2 regions of the Streptomyces sp. NPDC058308 genome follow, and region 1 is predicted to be linked to the other one. Evidence: riboswitches for the same ligand, from Rfam matches in the RefSeq annotation. Region 1 holds a riboswitch; the other holds the start of a gene.
What was found. Region 1 has a riboswitch for thiamine pyrophosphate ahead of ACFVYL_RS17050 (thiamine ABC transporter substrate binding subunit). Riboswitches for the same ligand answer to the same signal wherever they lie in the genome.
Positions count from the first base shown of each region.

Region 2: linked by a shared signal. The riboswitch ahead of thiO (glycine oxidase ThiO) and the one ahead of ACFVYL_RS17050 (thiamine ABC transporter substrate binding subunit) in region 1 are both predicted to bind thiamine pyrophosphate.

Region 1 covers NZ_JBHVZA010000011.1:68,055-72,577, forward strand. The annotation lists gene ACFVYL_RS17045 (ABC transporter permease) at 1-1,170, opposite strand, end outside; gene ACFVYL_RS17050 (thiamine ABC transporter substrate binding subunit) at 1,146-2,231, opposite strand; TPP riboswitch at 2,309-2,425, opposite strand; gene rlmN (23S rRNA (adenine(2503)-C(2))-methyltransferase RlmN) at 2,468-3,574, opposite strand; gene ACFVYL_RS17060 (phosphatidate cytidylyltransferase) at 3,678-4,523, opposite strand, start outside.
Region 2 covers NZ_JBHVZA010000002.1:396,253-400,775, reverse strand. The annotation lists partial or broken gene pknB (Stk1 family PASTA domain-containing Ser/Thr kinase) at 1-53, opposite strand, end outside; gene ACFVYL_RS04400 (thiazole synthase) at 238-1,032, opposite strand; gene thiS (sulfur carrier protein ThiS) at 1,036-1,248, opposite strand; gene thiO (glycine oxidase ThiO) at 1,245-2,468, opposite strand; TPP riboswitch at 2,466-2,579, opposite strand; gene ACFVYL_RS04385 (NAD(P)/FAD-dependent oxidoreductase) at 2,782-3,945, shown strand; gene ACFVYL_RS04380 (Rv2175c family DNA-binding protein) at 4,278-4,523, shown strand, end outside.

The DNA.
Region 1 (4,523 bases):
GAGGCGCCCGGCACGGCGCGTGAGCGCGGCGGCCGCGAGCCCTCCGATGACGACCGCGATGGCGGTGGCCACGACCGCGTACTCCAGGGAGTTGCGGACCGCCTCGATCGGCGGCACGAGGAAGGCGCCGCCGTCCGCCGAGGTCAGCTCCTTGTAGTAGGTGAGGCCGAAGCCGTCGGGACCGTCGAAGGAGCGCTGGATCAGCACCCCGAGCGGCAACAGGATCAGCAGGGCGACCGTCGCCATGACGAGTCCGAGCAGCGTCCACTGCCCGGCGCCGCGCGGTCGCCGCGCGACGGCCGACGCGTCCACGAGCTTCAGTGCGCTCTCGCGCCGCCTCGCCGTCCACGCGTGCACGGCGAGGATCAGCCCCACCGCCACGAACTGCACGATCGTCAGGACGGCGGCCGTCGGCAGATCGAGCAGCTGGGCGGTCTGCCGGTAGATCTCCACTTCGAGGGTGGAGTACGCGGGTCCGCCGAGGATCTGCACGACGCCGAAGGAGGTGAAGGTGAAGAGGAACACCATGAGCGCGGCAGCGGCCACCGCCGGCCCGAGCGCGGGCAGCGTCACCGTCCGCCACGCCGTCCAGCGCGAGGCGCCGAGCATCCGCGCGGCCTCCTCCTGCCGCGGGTCGAGCTGCGACCAGAGCCCGCCGACCGTGCGGACGACGACCGCGTAGTTGAAGAAGACGTGCGCGAGCAGGATCGCCCAGACGGTGGTGTCCAGGCGCACGCCCCACAGCTCGTCGAAGAGTCCGCCCCGCCCGATCAGCGCGAGGAAGGCGGTCCCGACGACGACCGTGGGCAGCACGAACGGCACGGTGACGACGGCCCGCAGCGCCTGCTTGCCGGGGAAGTCGAAGCGCGCGAAGACGTACGCGCCGGGGAGCGCGATCAGCAGCGTCAGCGCGGTCGACGCGAGCGCCTGCCAGGTGGTGAACCACAGCACGTGCCGGATGTCGGACTCCCCGAGCACCTCCGTGATCCGCCCGAACTGCCAGACGCCGTCGATGTGCAGCCCGCGCGCGACGATCGCCGAGACCGGATAGGCGAAGAAGAGCGCGAAGAACGCGACGGGCCCGGCCATCAGACCCAGCCGCGCCGCGCTCCCCCGGCTGAAGCCCGCGCGGGAGCGGGACTTCGTTACTTCAGTACGAGCGAGGTCCACGACTTGATCCACGGCTCGCGGTTGTCGGCGATCTTCTTCGGGTCCATGGTCTGCGGCTTGTCGACGCGCACGCCGTGCTCCGTGAACAGCTCGGGCAGCTTCGTACCCTCGCGCACCGGGTTCACGAACATGTTCAGCGGCATGTCCTCCTGGAACTCCTTGCCCGCGAGGAAGTCCAGGAGCGCCTTGCCGCCCTTGGTGTTCTTGGCGTTGCTCAGCAGGCCCGCGTACTCGACCTGGCGGAAGCAGGTGCCGGTCGCGACGCCGGTCGGCGCCTGTTTCGGCTGCGGCTTGCCGAAGAGCACCTCGACGGGTGGCGAGGAGGCGTACGAGACGACGAGAGGCCGGTCGCCCTTGGCCTTCTTGCCTCCGGCAGACCCGGAGAACTCCTCGTTGTAGGCCTGCTCCCAGCCGTCGACGACCTTCACGCCATTCGCCTTGAGCTTCTTCCAGTAGCTCTCCCAGCCCTTGTCGCCGTACTTCGCGGCGGTGCCGAGCAGGAAGCCGAGGCCGGGCGACGAGGTCGAGGTGTTCTCGGTGACCAGCAGGTCCTTGTAGGCGGGCTTGGTCAGGTCCTCGAAGGACTTCGGCGGCGCCAGCTTCTTGTCGGCGAAGTACTTCTTGTCGTAGTTCACGCAGATGTCGCCGCTGTCCACGGGCGTCACCCGGTGCTTGTCCTGGTCGACGCGGAACTCCGGCTTGATCTGCGCCGAGCCCTTGGCCTCGTACGACTGGAAGAGGCCGTTGTCGAGCGCCCGCGACAGGAGCGTGTTGTCGACGCCGAAGAAGACGTCGCCCTGCGGGTTGTCCTTGGAGAGGATCGCCTTGTTCACCGCGGCGCCCGCGTCGCCGTCCTTGAGGACGTGGACCTGGTACCCGGAGCGCTTCTCGAAATCCTTCAGCACGTCCTTGGAGACGTTGAAGGAGTCATGGCTGACGAGCGTCACGCTCTTGGAGCCGGACGTCCCTGAACCGCCGTCGGAACTGCCGCACCCTGAGACGGCGACGAGCCCGAGGCCCGCCGCCAGCGCGGTGAACGTGACCTTCTTGGTGGTGCTCACTGAAACTTCCTCCTGGGTGTCCAGGAAGAGACGCGGCCCTGCCCGCCGGCCAGGTGGCCGCGGGCAGGGCGCTACAGCTTGAGTCGTGCCCGAACTCCCTACCCGGAATGACCCGGGCGAGGTTCAGAGGGTCTGCGGCCCACCTGTCCAAGGTGCCGCACTCTCAGCGCTGTGGCGCTCCCCTGTCGGAAATATGCAGATGTGTGTACGAGGCGTACGCCCGCACGCCCGTCAGACTACCTCTCGGCCGCGGCGAGCTGGCCGCACGCTCCGTCGATCTCCTGGCCCCGGGTGTCCCGGATCGTGACCGGCACACCGTGGGCGGCGATGGCCGCCACGAACGCCTTCTCGTCCTCGGGGCGCGACGCGGTCCACTTCGAGCCCGGCGTCGGGTTCAGTGGGATCAGGTTCACGTGCACCGGCTTGTTCTTGAGCAGCCGCCCGAGCCGGTCACCACGCCATGCCTGGTCGTTGATGTCGCGGATCAGCGCGTACTCGATGGAGAGGCGGCGGCCCGACTTGGCCGCGTACTCCCAGCCCGCGTCGAGCACCTCGCGCACCTGCCACCGGGTGTTCACCGGTACGAGGGTGTCGCGGAGCTCGTCGTCCGGGGCGTGCAGCGAGATCGCGAGCCGGCACTTGAAGCCCTCGTCGGAGAACCGGTGGATGGCGGGCACGAGCCCCACCGTCGACACCGTGATCCCGCGCTGCGACAGGCCGAGGCCGTCCGGCTCCGGGTCGGTGAGGCGGCGGATGGCGCCGGTCACGCGGTTGTAGTTGGCCAGCGGCTCGCCCATGCCCATGAAGACGATGTTGGAGAGCCGCGCGGGCCCGCCCGGGATCTCACCGTCCCTGAGCGCGCGCATCCCGTCGACGATCTGGTGCACGATCTCGCCCGTCGACAGGTTCCGGTCGAGGCCGGCCTGGCCGGTGGCGCAGAACGGGCAGTTCATGCCGCAGCCCGCCTGGGAGCTGATGCACATGGTGACCCGGTCCGGATACCGCATCAGCACCGACTCGACCAGCGTCCCGTCGAAGAGCCGCCAGAGCGTCTTGCGCGTCGTGTCGTCGTCACAGCTGATGTGCCGCACCACGGACATCAGGTCGGGCAGCAGCGCCTCACGGAGCTTCTCGCGCGCGCTGGCGGGAATGTCGGTCCACTCCGCCGGGTCGTGCGCGTACCGCGCGAAGTAGTGCTGCGAGAGCTGCTTGGCGCGGAAGGGCTTCTCGCCGATGGCGGCGACGGCTTCCTTGCGCTCGGCGGGCGAGAGGTCGGCGAGGTGCCGCGGGGGCTTCTTGGCTCCGCGGGGCGCGACGAAGGTGAGTTCTCCGGGTACAGGCATGGTCCTTCCAGTGTCGCAGACATACGACAAGGGGCTCGCCGCCCTGTGGACAACGAACCCCTCACGTACATATGCGCAGGTCAGACGGTGTACGCCGGAACGCTCATCCCGATCCGACGAAGAGCACGAGCAGCAGCCAGACCACCGGCGCCGTCGGCAGCAGCGAGTCGAGGCGGTCCATGATGCCGCCGTGTCCCGGCAGCAGCGTGCCCATGTCCTTGATGCCGAGGTCCCGCTTGATCATCGACTCGCCGAGGTCGCCGAGCGTGGCGCTCACCGCGACCGCGAAGCCGATCACCAGACCCTGCCACCACGCGCCGTCGTCGATCAGGAACTGCAGGCACAGCGCGCCCGCGGCCATCGCGAAGGTGACCGCGCCGACCAGGCCCTCGCGGGTCTTGCCGGGGCTGATGCGCGGCGCCAGCTTGTGCTTGCCGAAGCGCCAGCCGATCGCGTACGCACCGGTGTCGCTGACGACGGTCAGGAGCAGGAAGGTGAGCACCCGCTTCGGACCGTCGTCCGCGGTGAGCATCAGCGCCACGAACGTGGCGAGGAACGGGACGTAGAAGGCGGCGAAGACCCCCGCCGTGACGTCCTTCAGATAGCCCTCAGGGGGCTCGGTCATGCGCCAGACGAGGACCGCGAGCGCGGTGAGGGCCATCGCGACCCACGCGCCCTCGGGCCCGCGCACGTACCCGGCGACGACCATCGCCGCGCCGCCCACCGCGAGCGGCACGAGCGGCGCCTTGATGCTCTTGCGCTCCTCGAGCCGCGAGGTGAGCTCCCAGAGGCCGACCACGACCGCGACCGCTATGACGCCGATGAAGACGGCCTTCACGATGAAGAGCGACGCGATGATCAGCGCGCCGAGTCCCACACCGACTCCTATGGCCGCACCGAGATCGCGGCCCGCGCTCTTCTTCTGCGGTGCCACCGGGGCGGGCTGCGG
Region 2 (4,523 bases), on a different contig from region 1:
TAACGGCCGTCGAGCAGCTGCCCGACGAGCGGGTCCTGAAGGGTCGTGTCCACGCAGGGAGTCTACGAGCCGCCACCGACACCGCGTCCCGGCCGGTCCTCCCCACGGCTGGACTGCAGCCGAGCTGTGACAGGCGACGGGCCGAGGCGCCCCGTCAGGGGCGCGGGGAACTGCGCGCCAAGCCCCCACCGGCGGGCAGCCGCGAGCGAACAGAGCCCCCCTGCCCCGGCGAGGACGTCAGAACGCGGGCCTCTCCGGATCGAGCCGCGCCATGCCCTCCGCAGGAGAGGACGCCTCCGCGAAGTGCCGGCGCGGGATCCGCCCGGCCCGGTGCGCCAGGCGCCCCGCCTCGACCCCGTGCCGCATGGCCTCCGCCATCAGGACCGGCTCCTGCGCCCGCGTCACCGCGGAGGCGAGCATCACACCCGCGCAGCCCAGCTCCATCGCGATCGCCGCGTCGGACGCCGTGCCCGCGCCCGCGTCGAGGATCACCGGCACGCGCGCGTGCTCCACGATCAGCTGGAAGTTGTGCGGATTGCGGATGCCGAGACCGGAGCCGATGGGCGAGCCCAGCGGCATGATCGCAGCGCAGCCCACATCCTGAAGCCTGCGCGCGAGCACCGGGTCGTCGTTCGTGTACGGAAGGACCGTGAAGCCGTCGTCCACCAGGACCTCGGCGGCGTCCAGGAGCTCCACCGGATCGGGCAGCAGGGTGCGCTCGTCGGCGATCACCTCCAGCTTCACCAGATCCGTGCCGAGCGCCTCGCGCGCGAGCCGGGCGGTGAGGACGGCCTCACCCGCGGTGAAACAGCCCGCCGTGTTCGGCAGGACGCGGATGCCGAGCCGGTCGAGGACGCTGAGCACGGAACCCTGCACACCCGGGTCGAGGCGGCGCATCGCGACCGTGGTCAGCTCCGTGCCGGACGCGACGAGGGCCCGCTCCAGGATGTCGAGGCTCGGCGCACCGCCCGTACCCATGATCAGGCGCGAGGAGAAGGTGAGCCCGCCGATGACGAAGGGGTCGTCTGCCATGGTTCAGCCTCCCTGGACTGCGGTGAGTACTTCGACGCGGTCGCCCTCGGCGAGCACGGTGGCGGACCACCGCGCGCGCGGGACGACGGTTTCGTTGACGGCGGCGGCGACACCGGAGTGCGCCGCGGAGAGGGTGGCCACGAGGGCTTCGAGCGTGGTGCCCGAGGCCACATCGCGTGCTTCTCCATTGACGGAAACGGCGAAAGGCGTGCTCATACGGGCTGCTCCGTGAAGGACTGCGGGCGGGGCGAGACGGGTGCGGGGGCGGCGCCGTCGAAGCGGCGCGGGGTGAACGGGCGCGCCTCGTCCGGCAGTTCACCGGTGGTCAGGGCGTGCGCCATGACATCGCCGGTGAGGGGCGTCAGGAGGACGCCGTTGCGGTAGTGGCCGGTGGCCAGCTGGAGCCCGGGGAGCCGGGTCGGTCCGAGCAGCGGCGCGTTGTCGGGCGAGCCGGGCCGCAGCCCCGCGCAGGTCTCGGTCAGCGGCAGCTCCGTGATGCCGGGCACGAGCTCGTGCGCGTCCCGCAGGAGTTCGTACACGCCGCCCGCGGTGACCGTGGTGTCCCAGCCGAGCTCCTCGCTGGTCGCGCCGACGACGAGCTCGCCGTTCTCGCGCGGGACGAGGTAGACGTGGCTGCCCCGCACCACGGCCCGCACGGTGCGGCTCAGGAACGGCGCGTACGCCTTCGGCACCGTCAGCCGCAGGACCTGCCCCTTGACGGGCCGCACGGGCGGCAGGACGCCGCCGGGGACGCCCGCGAGGCGCCCGCTGAGGCTGCCCGCCGCGAGCACGGTCTGCGCCGCGCCCAGCTCGGTGCCGTCCGCGAGGACGACTCCGCGGGCCCGGTCGCCCGCCACCGAGAGGCGCTCGGCCCAGGCGCGGTGGAGGACCACGCCGACCCGCTCGCAGGCCACCACGAGCGCCGCCGCGAGCCTGCGCGGGTCGATCTGGTGATCGCCGTCGACCCGCAGCCCGCCGCGTACGCCCGGCGCGAGCATCGGCTCGAGACGGCGGCACTCGCGGCCGCTCAGCCACTGGGAGTCGAGCCCCGAACGGCGCTGCAGGTCGTGCAGCTCGCGCAGGTGGGCGCGGTCGTCGGAGTCGAGCGCGACGGCGAGCGTGCCGGACGCGCGGTAGCCGAGGCCGTGCCCGCTCGCCTCGGTCAGCTCCGCGGCGAAAGCGGGGTAGCGGCGGGCGGATTCGAGGTTGATGCCGAGCAACGCCTGCTCGCCGTAGTGGAGTTCGGTGACGGCGGCCAGCATGCCCGCCGCGACCTGGGCGGCGCCGCCGCCCGGTTCGGGGTCCACGACCGTCACGGAGAGCCCGCGCTGCGCGGTCCGCCAGGCCGTGACCAGGCCGATGATGCCGCCTCCGACGACCAGCACGTCAGAGGTGCCCGGTGGTGCTTTCGTAGGCGATGTCGTACGTGGATGCATGGGCGTCCAGCCCCTCCCTTCGCCGGCATGACCCGGATCAGGTTCGTACGGTCGGAGGCCGTCCCAGCCTCCCTCTCAGCCCGGTGCGTCCGGGCTCCCGCGAGTGCTCTGCACCGGCCACCCTAGCCCGTCGCTCCGCGTGGCAGTAGGGGAGCTGTCCGGGTACGGGCAGTGACGGTGTGTCAGAGATCTCCTCGTATCCGTCTGAGACCGTCCCCGCCCGCCGCCCTACAGTGATCGGGTGAGCGAGCAGCAGAGGCAGACCGGGAAAGAGCGGCAGGCGGCGCGGCGCGTCGTCATCGTCGGAGCGGGCATGGCCGGGGTGCAGACCGCGGTGGCCCTGCGCGAGCAGGGGTTCACCGGCGCGGTCACCGTCGTCGGGGCGGAGCCGCACCAGCCGTACGACAGGCCGCCGCTGTCCAAGGCGGTGCTGCTCGGCAAGGCGGAGGGCTCCGCCTTCGACATCGACTTCGAGGCGCTCGGCATCGAGCTGGTCCTGGGCCGCGCGGTCACCGGGGTGCGCCCCGCCGACCACGAGCTGGACACCGCGACGGGCCCCGTCGCGTACGACGACCTGGTCCTCGCGACCGGCGCCGAGCCGATCGGGCTGCCGGGCACCGAAGGCGTACCCGGCGTCCACCTCCTGCGCACCCTGGACGACGCGGAGCGGCTGCGCCCGGTCCTCGCCGAGCAGCACGACGTCGTGGTCGTCGGGGCGGGCTGGATCGGCGCGGAGTTCGCGACGGCCGCGCGCGAGGCGGGGTGCGCCGTCACCGTGGTCGAGGCGGCGGAGCGGCCGCTCGCGGGGACGCTGCCCGCGGAGGTCGCGGCGCCCATGGCGAGCTGGTACGCGGACTCCGGAGCGGTCCTGCGCACCCACGCGCGCGTGGCGCGCGTCGAGGCGGACGCGGTGGTCCTCTCGGACGGGACGCGGGTGCCCGCGGGCGCCGTCGTCGTCGGCATCGGGGCACGGCCCGCGACGGAGTGGCTGACCGGCTCCGGCATCGAGATCGGCGCGCACCGTGAGGTCGTGACCGACGAACTGCTGCGCACGTCGGCGCCCGACGTGTACGCGGTCGGCGACTGCGCCTCCTTCCCTTCGGGAAGGTACGGAGAGCGCCTCCTCGTCCACCACTGGGACAACGCCCTCCAGGGCCCGCGCACGGTGGCGGCGAACATCATCGGCGAGACACCGGCGGCCTATGACCCGGTGCCGTACTTCTGGTCGGAGCAGTTCGGCCGCTTCGTGCAGTACGCGGGCCATCACGCGGCGGCGGACCGGATGGTCTGGCGGGGCGACCCGACGGGCATGGCCTGGTCGGTCTGCTGGCTCCGCGAGGGCGCCCTGGTGGCGGTCCTGGCGGTGGGCCGCCCCCGGGACCTGGCCCAGGGCCGCAAACTGATCGAATCCCGTTCCCCCCTGGACCCGGCCCTGACATCGGACCCCTCCATCCCCTTGAAAAAAGCAGCCCTGTAACGCCCCGGCCCGCTCTCTCAAGGCGCGGGGAACTGCGCGAAGGGGGCACGGGGAACGGCGTGAAGGGGCGCGGGGAACTGCGCGAAAGGGGCGCGAGGAACGGCGCGCCCAGCCCCCACAGACCCGCAGTCACCCAGAAAGCCCGAACACCCCACCCGATCGCGCCCCAGCCTCCAGTCCGAGGCCGCCCCGGCCCACCCAGGGGCGCGGGGAACTGCACGAAAGGGGCGCGGGGAACGGCGCGCCCAGCCCCCACAGACCCGCACCCGCACCACACCAGGCCCCCGAAGCCCACGCCACCCAAGGCCCCCGGCCAGAGATACGCTGGACCTGTGACCGAGATTGACGCAAAGACCGATGCTCTCGTCCCCGCCTGGCTGCACCTCCCCGACATCGCAGAAATGTTCGATGTCGAGGTGACCCGCGTGCGCCAGCTGGTGAAGGAGGGCACGCTGATCGCCGTACGCCGTGGTGAGAACCGCGCGCTGCAGGTGCCGGCCGCCTTCATCGACGGCGACAAGGTCGTCAAGGGCCTCGCCGGGACCCTGACGCTCCTGAGGGACGACGGTTTCTCCGAC